3 regions of the Selenomonas sp. AB3002 genome follow, and region 3 is predicted to be linked to each of the others. Evidence: predicted binding sites of a transcription regulator. Region 3 holds the regulator's gene; each other region holds the start of a gene.

Region 1 (3,280 bases), on a different contig from region 3:
ACTGGCAGGTGGCGTGGCCGCTAACAGCGGCCTGGAGGCAAGGCTCAGGGAAGAGGCAGGCAGGCGCGGAGTGAAGTTCTCCTATCCCAGCAAAATCCTCTGCACGGACAACGCCGCCATGATTGCCTGCCGTGGGTACTATCAGGCACAGGCCGGGCTTTACAGCGACCATTATCTGAATGCCGTGCCGGGACTTACCCTGACAGATAAATAAATTTAGTTTGTGAGATGATATGAAGCAGCTTTTTGGTACCAGTAAAGGACAGGGATGAATTTATGCCCCAGGGATTGCCCAGCGTTTTGTTAGTCGAGCCGGAGTACCGCTTGCGTCTCCAGTACAAGAGTATTTTCAAGAAAGCCGGTTTTGAGCTCTCGGGAGAGGCAGGGGAACCTGCCAGAGCCCTTGAGCTTGCTATAGAAAAGAAACCGGGAGCCGTGTTATTTCACCTGGGGACAGAGCCGGAAGGTACAGAAAGCCTGGCAAGGCTGGCGAAGCTGGCTCCCGTCCTGGTATTGGGAAAGGCTGCTCCTGAACTGGCCTTGCTGGGCATTTACGGCTGCCTGCCTGAGGGAGCGGAGGATGAGGAAATCCTCACATCTCTTGCTATAGCTTCTGCCAGATGGCAGGAAGCAAAAAGTCTCCGCCAGGAGGCTGAGGAGCTGCGCGACCTCCTGGCTCTGCGGAAGATTCTGGATCAGGCCAAGGGCATCCTTATGAAGAAGCATCACATGAGCGAGCAGGAGGCACACCGTCGCATCCAGCGTTATGCCATGTACAAGCGGCTGACGGTGAAGTCCGTGGCCGAGGCCATTATCAAAGCCACGGGTGGTAAAGTGTGAGACCTGCACGTTAAGGCGTTCAGGCCACAGGTACAGCAACGCTTCACTTGAAATTTTGCCTGTGGCAAAATTTCACACGTTCCGCTTATGCTGCACCTGTGGCCTTCGCTTACCTTGATATGATTAAACAAAGCATTCGACCCTGATGTTAGGAGGGGGCGGGTGCTTTGTTTTTTTGACTTTTTTAATTTTATTTATTGACTTTTTGATGTTCAAGCGTTATCATAATACCTGTGATTAGCACTCGACGTGAGTGAGTGCTAACAGATTGAATCTTGTATATTTCTATATGGGAGGAAGATAAATATGATTAAGCCATTGGGCGAAAGAGTTGTCATTGAAGTTTCCGAGGGCGATGTCAAGACTGCCAGCGGCATTGTGCTGCCGGACACTGCCAAAGAGAAGCCCCAGAAGGGCAAGGTTGTGGCTGTAGGCGCAGGCAAGCTTCTGGACAATGGCCAGCGCGCTGAGATGGAAGTCAAGGTTGGCGACGACATCCTCTTCTCTAAATATTCCGGGACTGAGGTCAAGGTTGATGACAAGGATTACCTGGTCATCCGCGAGAGCGACATCCTGGCAGTTCTCTAATTGAATCAGAACCTTTTGGAGGTAATATAAATGGCAAAGCAGATTTTGTTTGACGAAGAAGCACGCCGTGCTCTTGGCCGCGGCGTTGACGCACTGGCTAACGCTGTGAAGGTCACCCTTGGGCCCAAGGGCCGCAACGTAGTGTTGGACAAGAAGTTTGGCGCTCCCACCATCACCAATGATGGCGTGACCATTGCCCGTGACATCGAGCTGGAAGATCCCTTTGAGAACATGGGCGCCCAGCTGGTAAAGGAAGTTGCTACCAAGACCAACGATATCGCTGGTGACGGTACCACTACTGCAACCCTGCTGGCACAGGCTATGATTCATGAGGGCATGCGAAACGTGGTTGCCGGTGCCAACCCCATGATCGTGAAGAAGGGCATCGAGAAGGCTGTGAAGGCTCTGGTAGAGGAAATCCAGACCAAGGCTAAGCCCATTGAGAGCAAGGCTGCTACCGCACAGGTTGCTACCATCTCCTCCGCTGATGAGGAAGTTGGCCAGCTGATTGCTGATGCCATGGAGAAAGTGGGCCAGGACGGCGTCATCACCGTTGAGGAGTCCAAGTCCATGGATACCAACCTGAAAGTGGTAGAGGGCATGCAGTTCGACCGTGGCTACATCTCTCCGTACATGGTTACCGATACGGACAAGATGGAAGCTGTCCTGGATGATCCTTACATCCTCATCACCGACCGCAAGATTTCCGCTATCGCTGATATCCTGCCCATCCTGGAGCAGGTTGTGAAGCAGGGCAAGCAGCTCATGGTCATTTCTGAGGACCTTGATGGCGAGGCTCTCGCTACTATCGTGGTGAACAAGCTCCGCGGCACCTTCAAGGCTCTGGCTGTGAAGGCTCCGGGCTTCGGCGACCGCCGCAAGGCTATGCTGGAGGATATCGCTATCCTTACCGGCGGCCAGGTCATCAGCGAGGAGCTGGGCCGCAAGCTGGACAGCGTGACTCTCGAAGACCTCGGTCGTGCCAACCAGGTTCGTTCTACCAAGGACAACACCACCATCGTGGACGGCTATGGCGATAAGGAAGCCATCAAGTCCCGCGTGGAGCAGATCAAGAAGCAGATTGAGGCTACTACTTCCGACTTCGACAAGGAGAAGCTCCAGGAGCGCCTTGCCAAGCTGGCTGGCGGCGTAGCTGTCATCGAGATCGGTGCTGCCACCGAAGTTGAGATGAAGGACAAGAAGTACCGCATCGAGGATGCCCTCAATGCTACCCGTGCTGCCCGTGAGGAAGGCATCGTAGCAGGCGGCGGCACCACCTTCATCGACATCCTCCCGGCTCTCGACAAGATTGAGGCTGAGGGCGATGTGAAGGTAGGTGTGAACATCGTTCGCCGCGCTATCGAGGAGCCTGTCCGCCAGATCGCTGACAACGCAGGCCTCGAGGGTTCCGTGGTAGTTGAGAACGTGAAGAAGGCTGGTGACGGCATCGGCTTCAACGCTGTGGACAACACTTACGTTGACATGATCCAGGCTGGTATCGTAGATCCTGCCAAGGTCACCCGTTCCGCTCTGCAGAACGCTGCTTCCATCGCTGCCATGGTTCTCACCACCGAGACCCTGGTGGCTGATAAGCCCGAGAAGGAGCCCCCGGCTCCGGCTCCCGGCATGGGCGGCGGCATGCCCGGCATGATGTAATAAGGCATAAGAGTACTGTCCGTATAGGAAAGAAAGCACCACTCGTTCTGGTTGAGCGAGTGGTGCTTTTTAATATGCTTTATCAAAGCTCATTTAGCCAATGAAAAATCCCGAAAGCAATTTTGATATCGCTTTCGGGATTTATATATTACCTTCGTGACTGAATACTCAACGCCACGAAACACTCATTTTGGTG
Region 2 (3,280 bases), 430 kb from region 3:
TTTCGGGTTGATCTCCAGGATGCGGCGGGCCTTGAACATGGGGTTGTTCATGTCCGCAAAGGTCTGCTCCATGGAGAGAGACGGGCCGGCTTCATCTGCCACCAGGCACACGGCGCTGGACTTCAGGCGGCTGGAAACCTTCACATCAGCTACCTTGTCACCAAGGGTCTCCTTGATATCCTTCATCAGGTCATCATTGGACTTGGCGATTTCCTCAGTCTCCTTCTTGACCTCCTGGGACTCGGCATCATCCAGGTCAAGATCACCCTTGCTGATGGAGTGGAAGTCCTTGCTGTCATACTGATGGATGGACTCGATGGCGAACTCATCCACGGGGTCCAGGAGGTAGAGCACCTCAATGCCCTTGTCACGCAAGAGCTCCATCTGCGGCAGATGCTCGATGGTCTCCTTATCGCGGGCAGTAGCATAGTAAATCTTCTTCTGGCTCTCAGGCATGCGCTCCACATACTCCTTGAGAGTCACCAGCTTGCCCTCCTTGGAGCTCATGAAGAGCAGCAGGTCCTTCAGCTTGTCGATGGTGTCGCTGCCGCCATACATGCTGTTGTAGACGCCAATCTTCAGGGACTTGCCGTACTCGTTCCAGAACTTCTCATAGTCCTCGCGATGCTTCTCCAGCTTCTTGCTGAGGGACTTAAGGATATTCTTCTCCAGAGCCTTGCCGATGGTCTTGAGCTCACGGCTCTGCTGCAAGAGCTCGCGGGAGATGTTCAGGGAAAGGTCGGGGGAATCCACCAGGCCCTTCATAAAGCGCAGGTAGTCAGGCAGCAGGTCCTTGCACTTGTCCATGATGAACACGTGGCGGGAGTAGAGCTGCAGGCCCGGCTCATAGTCCGTGTGATAGAGGTTGAAGGGAGCCTTGGCGGGGATGCAGAGAAGGGCCGTGTATTCCACAGTACCCTCAGCCTTGGTGTGGAACACCTCCATGGGGTTCTCCCACTCATGGAACTGATTCTTGAAGAACTCGTTGTAGTCCTCGTCCTTGAGCTCGCTCTTGCTCTTGGTCCAGAGGGGCTTCATGGAGTTCAGGGTGCGGATTTCCGTCTTTTTGATGGGCTCTGCATCCTTGATGGGCTCGCCCTTGTCGTCCTTGGGCTGCTCAGTCACCTCGAAGCTCATCTTGATGGGGTAGCGCACATAGTCGGAATACTTCTTCACCAGATTCTGGAGCTTGTAGTTCTCAGTGAAGTTCTCCTCAGCCTCATCACCGTAGAACTCCTTCTTCAAGGTGATGGTGATGGTGGTGCCGCGCTTCTCCTTGTCGCACTCCTCGATGGTGTAATTGCCATCAGCAGTGGACTCCCAACGCCAGCCCTGAGTCTCGCCAGCCTTGCGGGTGATGATGGTGACTTTCTCTGCCACCATGAAAGCAGAGTAGAAGCCCACGCCGAACTGGCCGATAAGCTCCTTGTCGGTCAGCTCGGAGCCCTCGCCCTGGGCTTCCTTGGCCTTCTGGATCTGCTCCAGGAAAGCCTTGGTGCCGGACTGGGCAATGGTGCCGATATTGGTGATGACCTCTTCCTTGTTCATGCCCAGGCCATTGTCAGCAATGGTCAGGGTGTGGCTGTCTTTATCAGGAATGAGGAAGATCTCGTAATCCTCATCCCCTTCCAGCAGGTCGCGGTTGGTGAGGCTCTCGAAATGGAGCTTGTCAATGGCATCGGAAGCATTGGAAATCAGCTCCCGCAGGAAAATCTCATGGTTGGTATAGATGGAGTTGATCATCAAATCCAGGAGTTTCTTGGTTTCCGCTTGGAATTCATGGGTTTCTTTAGCCATGTTGCAATTACCTTCCTTTATTTTGGAATATCATTAACTAGTTTGTTAGCACTCTCATACCATGAGTGCCAGCGTACAGATAATAATATACTACGATGGCGGCTAAAAGTCAATAAGTCAAAAAATCTCCCTGGCAAGGCAGTCATGCCTGTCCAGGGAGATTTTCCTGTTGATGAATAATTGAGCCTGCTTACTTCTGCCACCTGCAGGCTCTGGCTTCTACCATGTCGATGATGCCGAACAGGCACAGCCCTATGAGGCTCAGCACCACGATGCCTGCGTACATATCAAGGTAATTCACTCGCAGCCAGGCATCCATGATGTAGTAGCCCATGCCATACTGGGTGCCGAAGGTTTCCGTGAAGAAAAGCACGGAAATGGCGGTGGCCATGGCCACGCGGACAGCAGTGATGAACTTCGGCAGGGAAGCAGGGAAAATGACTTCTCTGAGAATCTGCCGGAACCTGGCTCCCAGGGAGTACAGGGGATAGTAAGTCTCCTCCGGGATGGCCTTGATGGCATCACGCACCGCCACGATGACCTGAAAGACGATGATGAGGAAGATCATGATGATCTTTGACATCTCCCCCACTCCTGCCAGCAGCATCAGGATGGGCAGCAGGGCAATCTTGGGAATCGGATAAGTTAGGTACACCAGCGGAGCCAGATACTTGTCCGCCTTGTGGAAATACCCCATGAGGCAGCCCAAGGGATAGCCGATGAGCACTGCTATGAAAAGCCCTGCTGCAATGCGCCAAAGGCTGTAGAGAGCATGGATGGCAATATCTCCGGCGAAAACACTTACTAGCCGCACAAAGACCTTTTCCGGCAGGGGCACAATGGGCTTGTGCATGAGCAGGGCAAGCACCTGCCAGAGGATAATCAGGAAGACAGCCCCCAGGCAATAGGCCAGCAGCACTCCTCGGGTTCTTCTGAAGTTCATGCGCCCTCACCTCCCCTGCCAGGAAGCTTGGGCTTCAGCTTTTGCCTGAGCTGCCGCCCCAGCTGGAAGAAGCGCTCATCGCTGCGGCGCAGGGGAGTCTCCCCGGTGGGATTGTCCAAAAGCTCGGCAATCTGCCCATCCTCTCCCATGACTGCAATCTGCCCCCCCAGATAGAGGGCTTCCTCCACATAGTGAGTCACCAGGATGGTGGTAATGGATTCCTGCTGCCACAGTTCCCGGAACACATCCTGCATTTCCTCCCGGGTGATGGCATCAAGGGCAGAGAAAGGCTCATCCATCAGCAGGATATCCGGCTGCAGGAGGAACACGCGGGCCAGGCTCACCCTCTGCTGCTGTCCCCCGGAAAGCTCCCGGGGATAGCGGTCAAGCAAACCAGAAAGTCCCAGTCTGGAAGCAAGCTCCTCAAGCTTCTTCTCGTCCTCCTGCTGCCAGAGCCCCTTGACCTTCCGCCCCAGACGGATATTCTCCGCCACCGTGCGCCAGGGCAGAAGGCCGTAGCTCTGGGGCATGAAGCCGATG
Region 3 (3,280 bases):
GGAGTTCGTAGTACCTAAGTCAATACCAATAACCTTTGACATGATAATCCTCCTATATGTGTAAACTAAATTATTAACAAAATATTTAGCTGTTCGCTACAACCTGCACCATGCTGGGGCGAATCACGCGGCCTTTCACCATGTAGCCCTTCTGGAGTTCTTGGGCAATGGTCTCATCCTCCAGCTCCGGGTTCTCCACCCGCATGACTGCCTGGTGGAAGTTGGGGTCGAATTTAGCGCCCTCAACCTCGATATGCTCAAGGCCGTTCTTCACTAGGACTTCCCCAAACTGCTTGAAGATCATCTCCACGCCCTGCTTGAAGGAATCAATGTCCTTGGCCTCAGCAGCCATGGCCCGCTCGAAGTTATCCAGAAGAGGAAGCATATCCTTCAGGATGCCCTGAGTCACCACTGCAGAAAGCTCTTCCTTTTCCTTGGCGGTGCGGCGGCGGAAATTCTCGAAATCAGCCTGCAGGCGAAGAGCACGCTCTTCCTTTTCCTGCACAGCCGCCTGCAGCTTTTCAAGCTCAGCCTTGGCAATGGCAACCTCTTCCTGAGGTTCTGCCTGAGCTTCAGTCTCGGCATTTTCTTCGGCAGTAGGAGCCTCTTCAGCTTCTCCCTCCGCCTCCTTGCCTACAGCACGCTTGATTTCCTCCTGCATGTCCGCCAGCTTCTGCTCATCTTTTTTCTTTAATTCATCTTTCATGAATGATGGCAATTCCTTCACCTTCCTTATGGTCATCTCGTACCGCTTCACCAGTTGTACTTTCTGATGACCTCGGTAAGATTGTCATTCATATATTCCAGCAGGCTCATGGCCTTGGCGTACTCCATGCGGGTAGGTCCCAGCACTGCAATGGTGCCCAGAAGCTCCCCGTTCAGATGATACGTGGCCGTGATGATGCTGCTGTCCTTCATGTGGGAATCCTCATTTTCCTGGCCGATGGTGACCTCCAGGCCGTCTCCCATGTGGGCGTGGAGGATATCCTTGATAAGTTCCTCCTCCTCAAGCATCATCAAAGTGTGCTTGACCTTCTCCACATCGTGGAACTCAGGCTGTGTCAGCATCTGAGTGGTGCCTCCCAGGTAAAGCCTTTCCTGCTTGCCTGAGTCCAGCGCCCGATTCACCACTTCAAGGGCAGATTCGTACAAGCCCTCGTCCCCAATCTCATCCCGGATAGGCAGCAGCCTGTCAGGAGAGATGGCAGAAAGAGACTTGCCCGCCAGATTCTTGTTGATGACAGCAGCCATGCGCTGGAAATCTTCGAAAGTAGCGCCATCCGGCATCTCCACAATCTTGTTTTCCACAAAGCCTGCATCCGTCATCAGCACCGTGATGACCCGCCTGTCATCCAGGGGCAGGAACTGCAGCACCCGGAACCTGGCCTGGGTCAGCTGAGGTGCCAACACCAGGGAGACGTTCTTCGTCACCTTGGAAATGATCCTGGCAGTCTCCTGGAACACCTCGTCAATGCGACGAACCCTTGCCTGATACCAGTCGTTGATGAGTTTCTTTTCCTCATCGCTGACCGGCTTCGGCGGAATCAGCCCATTCACATAGAAGCGGTATCCCTTGGATGAGGGCACCCGCCCCGAAGAAGTGTGCAGATGCTCCAGGTAACCCAGCATCTCCAAATCCGCCATCTCATTGCGGATGGTGGCGGGGCTAACCCCCAAATCATGCTTGCGGGCAAGGGTACGGGAACCAACCGGTTCAGCCGATTCGATGTAGTCATCAATAATGGCCTTCAGCACTTTTTGCTTGCGTGCATCCAGTTCCATTGGCACCCCTCACCTCCCCGCCGGGTCCTGTTAGCACTCTCGTTAAATGAGTGCTAAATTGAATCTAATAAGAATATACACCGCATAAAACAAAAAGTCAATAGAAAAATCAAAAAGTCAAAAAATAAGTGTCCCCATCTGCTTCAGATGAAGACACCTGTCAAACACACTCAGCCTCCTGCCCAGTTCCGCACTCTTCGGCAGGCCCCTAAAACTCTGCCAGCTTCCAAAGCCGCCGCAGGTATATGCCCGCCAATCAGGAAGGAATCCGCCTCCTCCACAGCCAGCCCAGCCTTCTTCCTATAATAAAGCCACACCTGCCCTGCCCGGGGGGTGAGGTTCTCTGCCAGGAAGATCATATCCTCCCTGCCGCTGTACAAACCACCCAAAAGCTCAATTTGATCAGCAGCACCTATGCCCTGCTTCTGCAAGAGCGACTGAAAGGCACGCAGGATATCTGGCAAGTGGCGGCTCAGCTGCAGGGCAGCCAGATACTCATTCAGAGCTTCATCTTCCCTTCCTCCCATATATGCCATCTCTCCCAAACGGGCGTGGATATGGGGCAGCAGCCTGCGGGAACTGTCAGTGACAGCCTCATCCCCCTGAGATTTGCTCAGTTCTTCCTCCCCGTCTAAAGCCTTTCGCAGGATTTGCTCCGCTTCCTCATAAAGCCGTGCTTCGAAGAGGCACAGCCCTTTCATAGCCTGCAGGCGGTAGAATCTCGGATACTCCTTCAGCCCACCTTCCAAAGGCACCAATGCCTCCCGTATGGTATGTCCCCCCTTGAGACAGCTACTGGCCCAGGTCTCCCAGGCATTCTTGCGGTCATGTGGGGGAAGATTTGGTTCTTCGATGATCTTTTTTGCATACACCATGGCCTTCTCATAGTCCCGCAAGCCATAGTAAGTATCCATGAAATAGTGCCACTCCCCGGGGGAGTCACCATACTGCTGCCGTCCTGCCTCCAGCATCTCCAGGTTGCGTGTGAACTTCTTCAGCTGCTGCCGGGAGGAATAGCCCGTGTGGTAGACTGTCAGCTCACGGGCCAGATAGATGCTCTGCTGGGGAATCCCCGCCAGGACTTCATGGATATACCCCTGATATCTGAGCTGGGGCAGATTGCGGAAGATCCGCAACTGCACGATAGCTTCCATGACCCGGTTGTTATCGTCCTTATCTATATTGATCAAAGGGCAGGTAACCCCTAATATGTTCCTGCCCTCCAACTCTTTCAACAAGGCAGGTATGCGCTGCTGCGAGGCCTCATCAAAATACTCATCAGCATCAGGAAAGACAATCCAGCGGCCACTAGCCTTCCCTATGGCAAAGTTCTTGGCGGCAGCAAAATCATTTATCCACTGGAAATCAAAGACCTTGGCGCCTGCTGCCCTAGCTAGTTCCTTGCTATTATCCTCTGAACCCGTATCCACCACTATCATTTCATCGGCAAAAGTTCTCACAGAAGCCAGCCACTTAGGCAGGTTCTCTGCCTCGTTTT

The links. Region 3 encodes HrcA, which represses chaperone genes, less so after heat shock. Its sites were predicted from a motif close to TGTTAGCACTCNNNNNNNNNGAGTGCTAACA; they were not measured.
Region 1: groES (co-chaperone GroES) is a predicted target of HrcA. The motif match lies at 1,076-1,106, and genes of this name have one in related genera.
Region 2: htpG (molecular chaperone HtpG) is a predicted target of HrcA. The motif match lies at 1,841-1,871, and genes of this name have one in related genera.

What each region holds. Positions count from the first base shown of each region.
Region 1 is NZ_JNIO01000008.1:116,129-119,408, forward strand. It holds gene tsaD (tRNA (adenosine(37)-N6)-threonylcarbamoyltransferase complex transferase subunit TsaD) at 1-214, shown strand, start outside; gene P159_RS0108085 (ANTAR domain-containing protein) at 247-840, shown strand; gene groES (co-chaperone GroES) at 1,147-1,428, shown strand; gene groL (chaperonin GroEL) at 1,459-3,084, shown strand; tRNA gene P159_RS0108100 (tRNA-Arg) at 3,276-3,280, opposite strand, start outside.
Region 2 is NZ_JNIO01000002.1:91,496-94,775, forward strand. It holds gene htpG (molecular chaperone HtpG) at 1-1,797, opposite strand, end outside; gene P159_RS0100675 (ABC transporter permease) at 1,988-2,740, opposite strand; gene P159_RS0100680 (ABC transporter ATP-binding protein) at 2,737-3,280, opposite strand, start outside.
Region 3 is NZ_JNIO01000002.1:521,734-525,013, forward strand. It holds gene dnaK (molecular chaperone DnaK) at 1-42, opposite strand, end outside; gene grpE (nucleotide exchange factor GrpE) at 86-706, opposite strand; gene hrcA (heat-inducible transcriptional repressor HrcA) at 754-1,788, opposite strand; gene P159_RS0102755 (glycosyltransferase family 2 protein) at 1,953-3,280, opposite strand, start outside.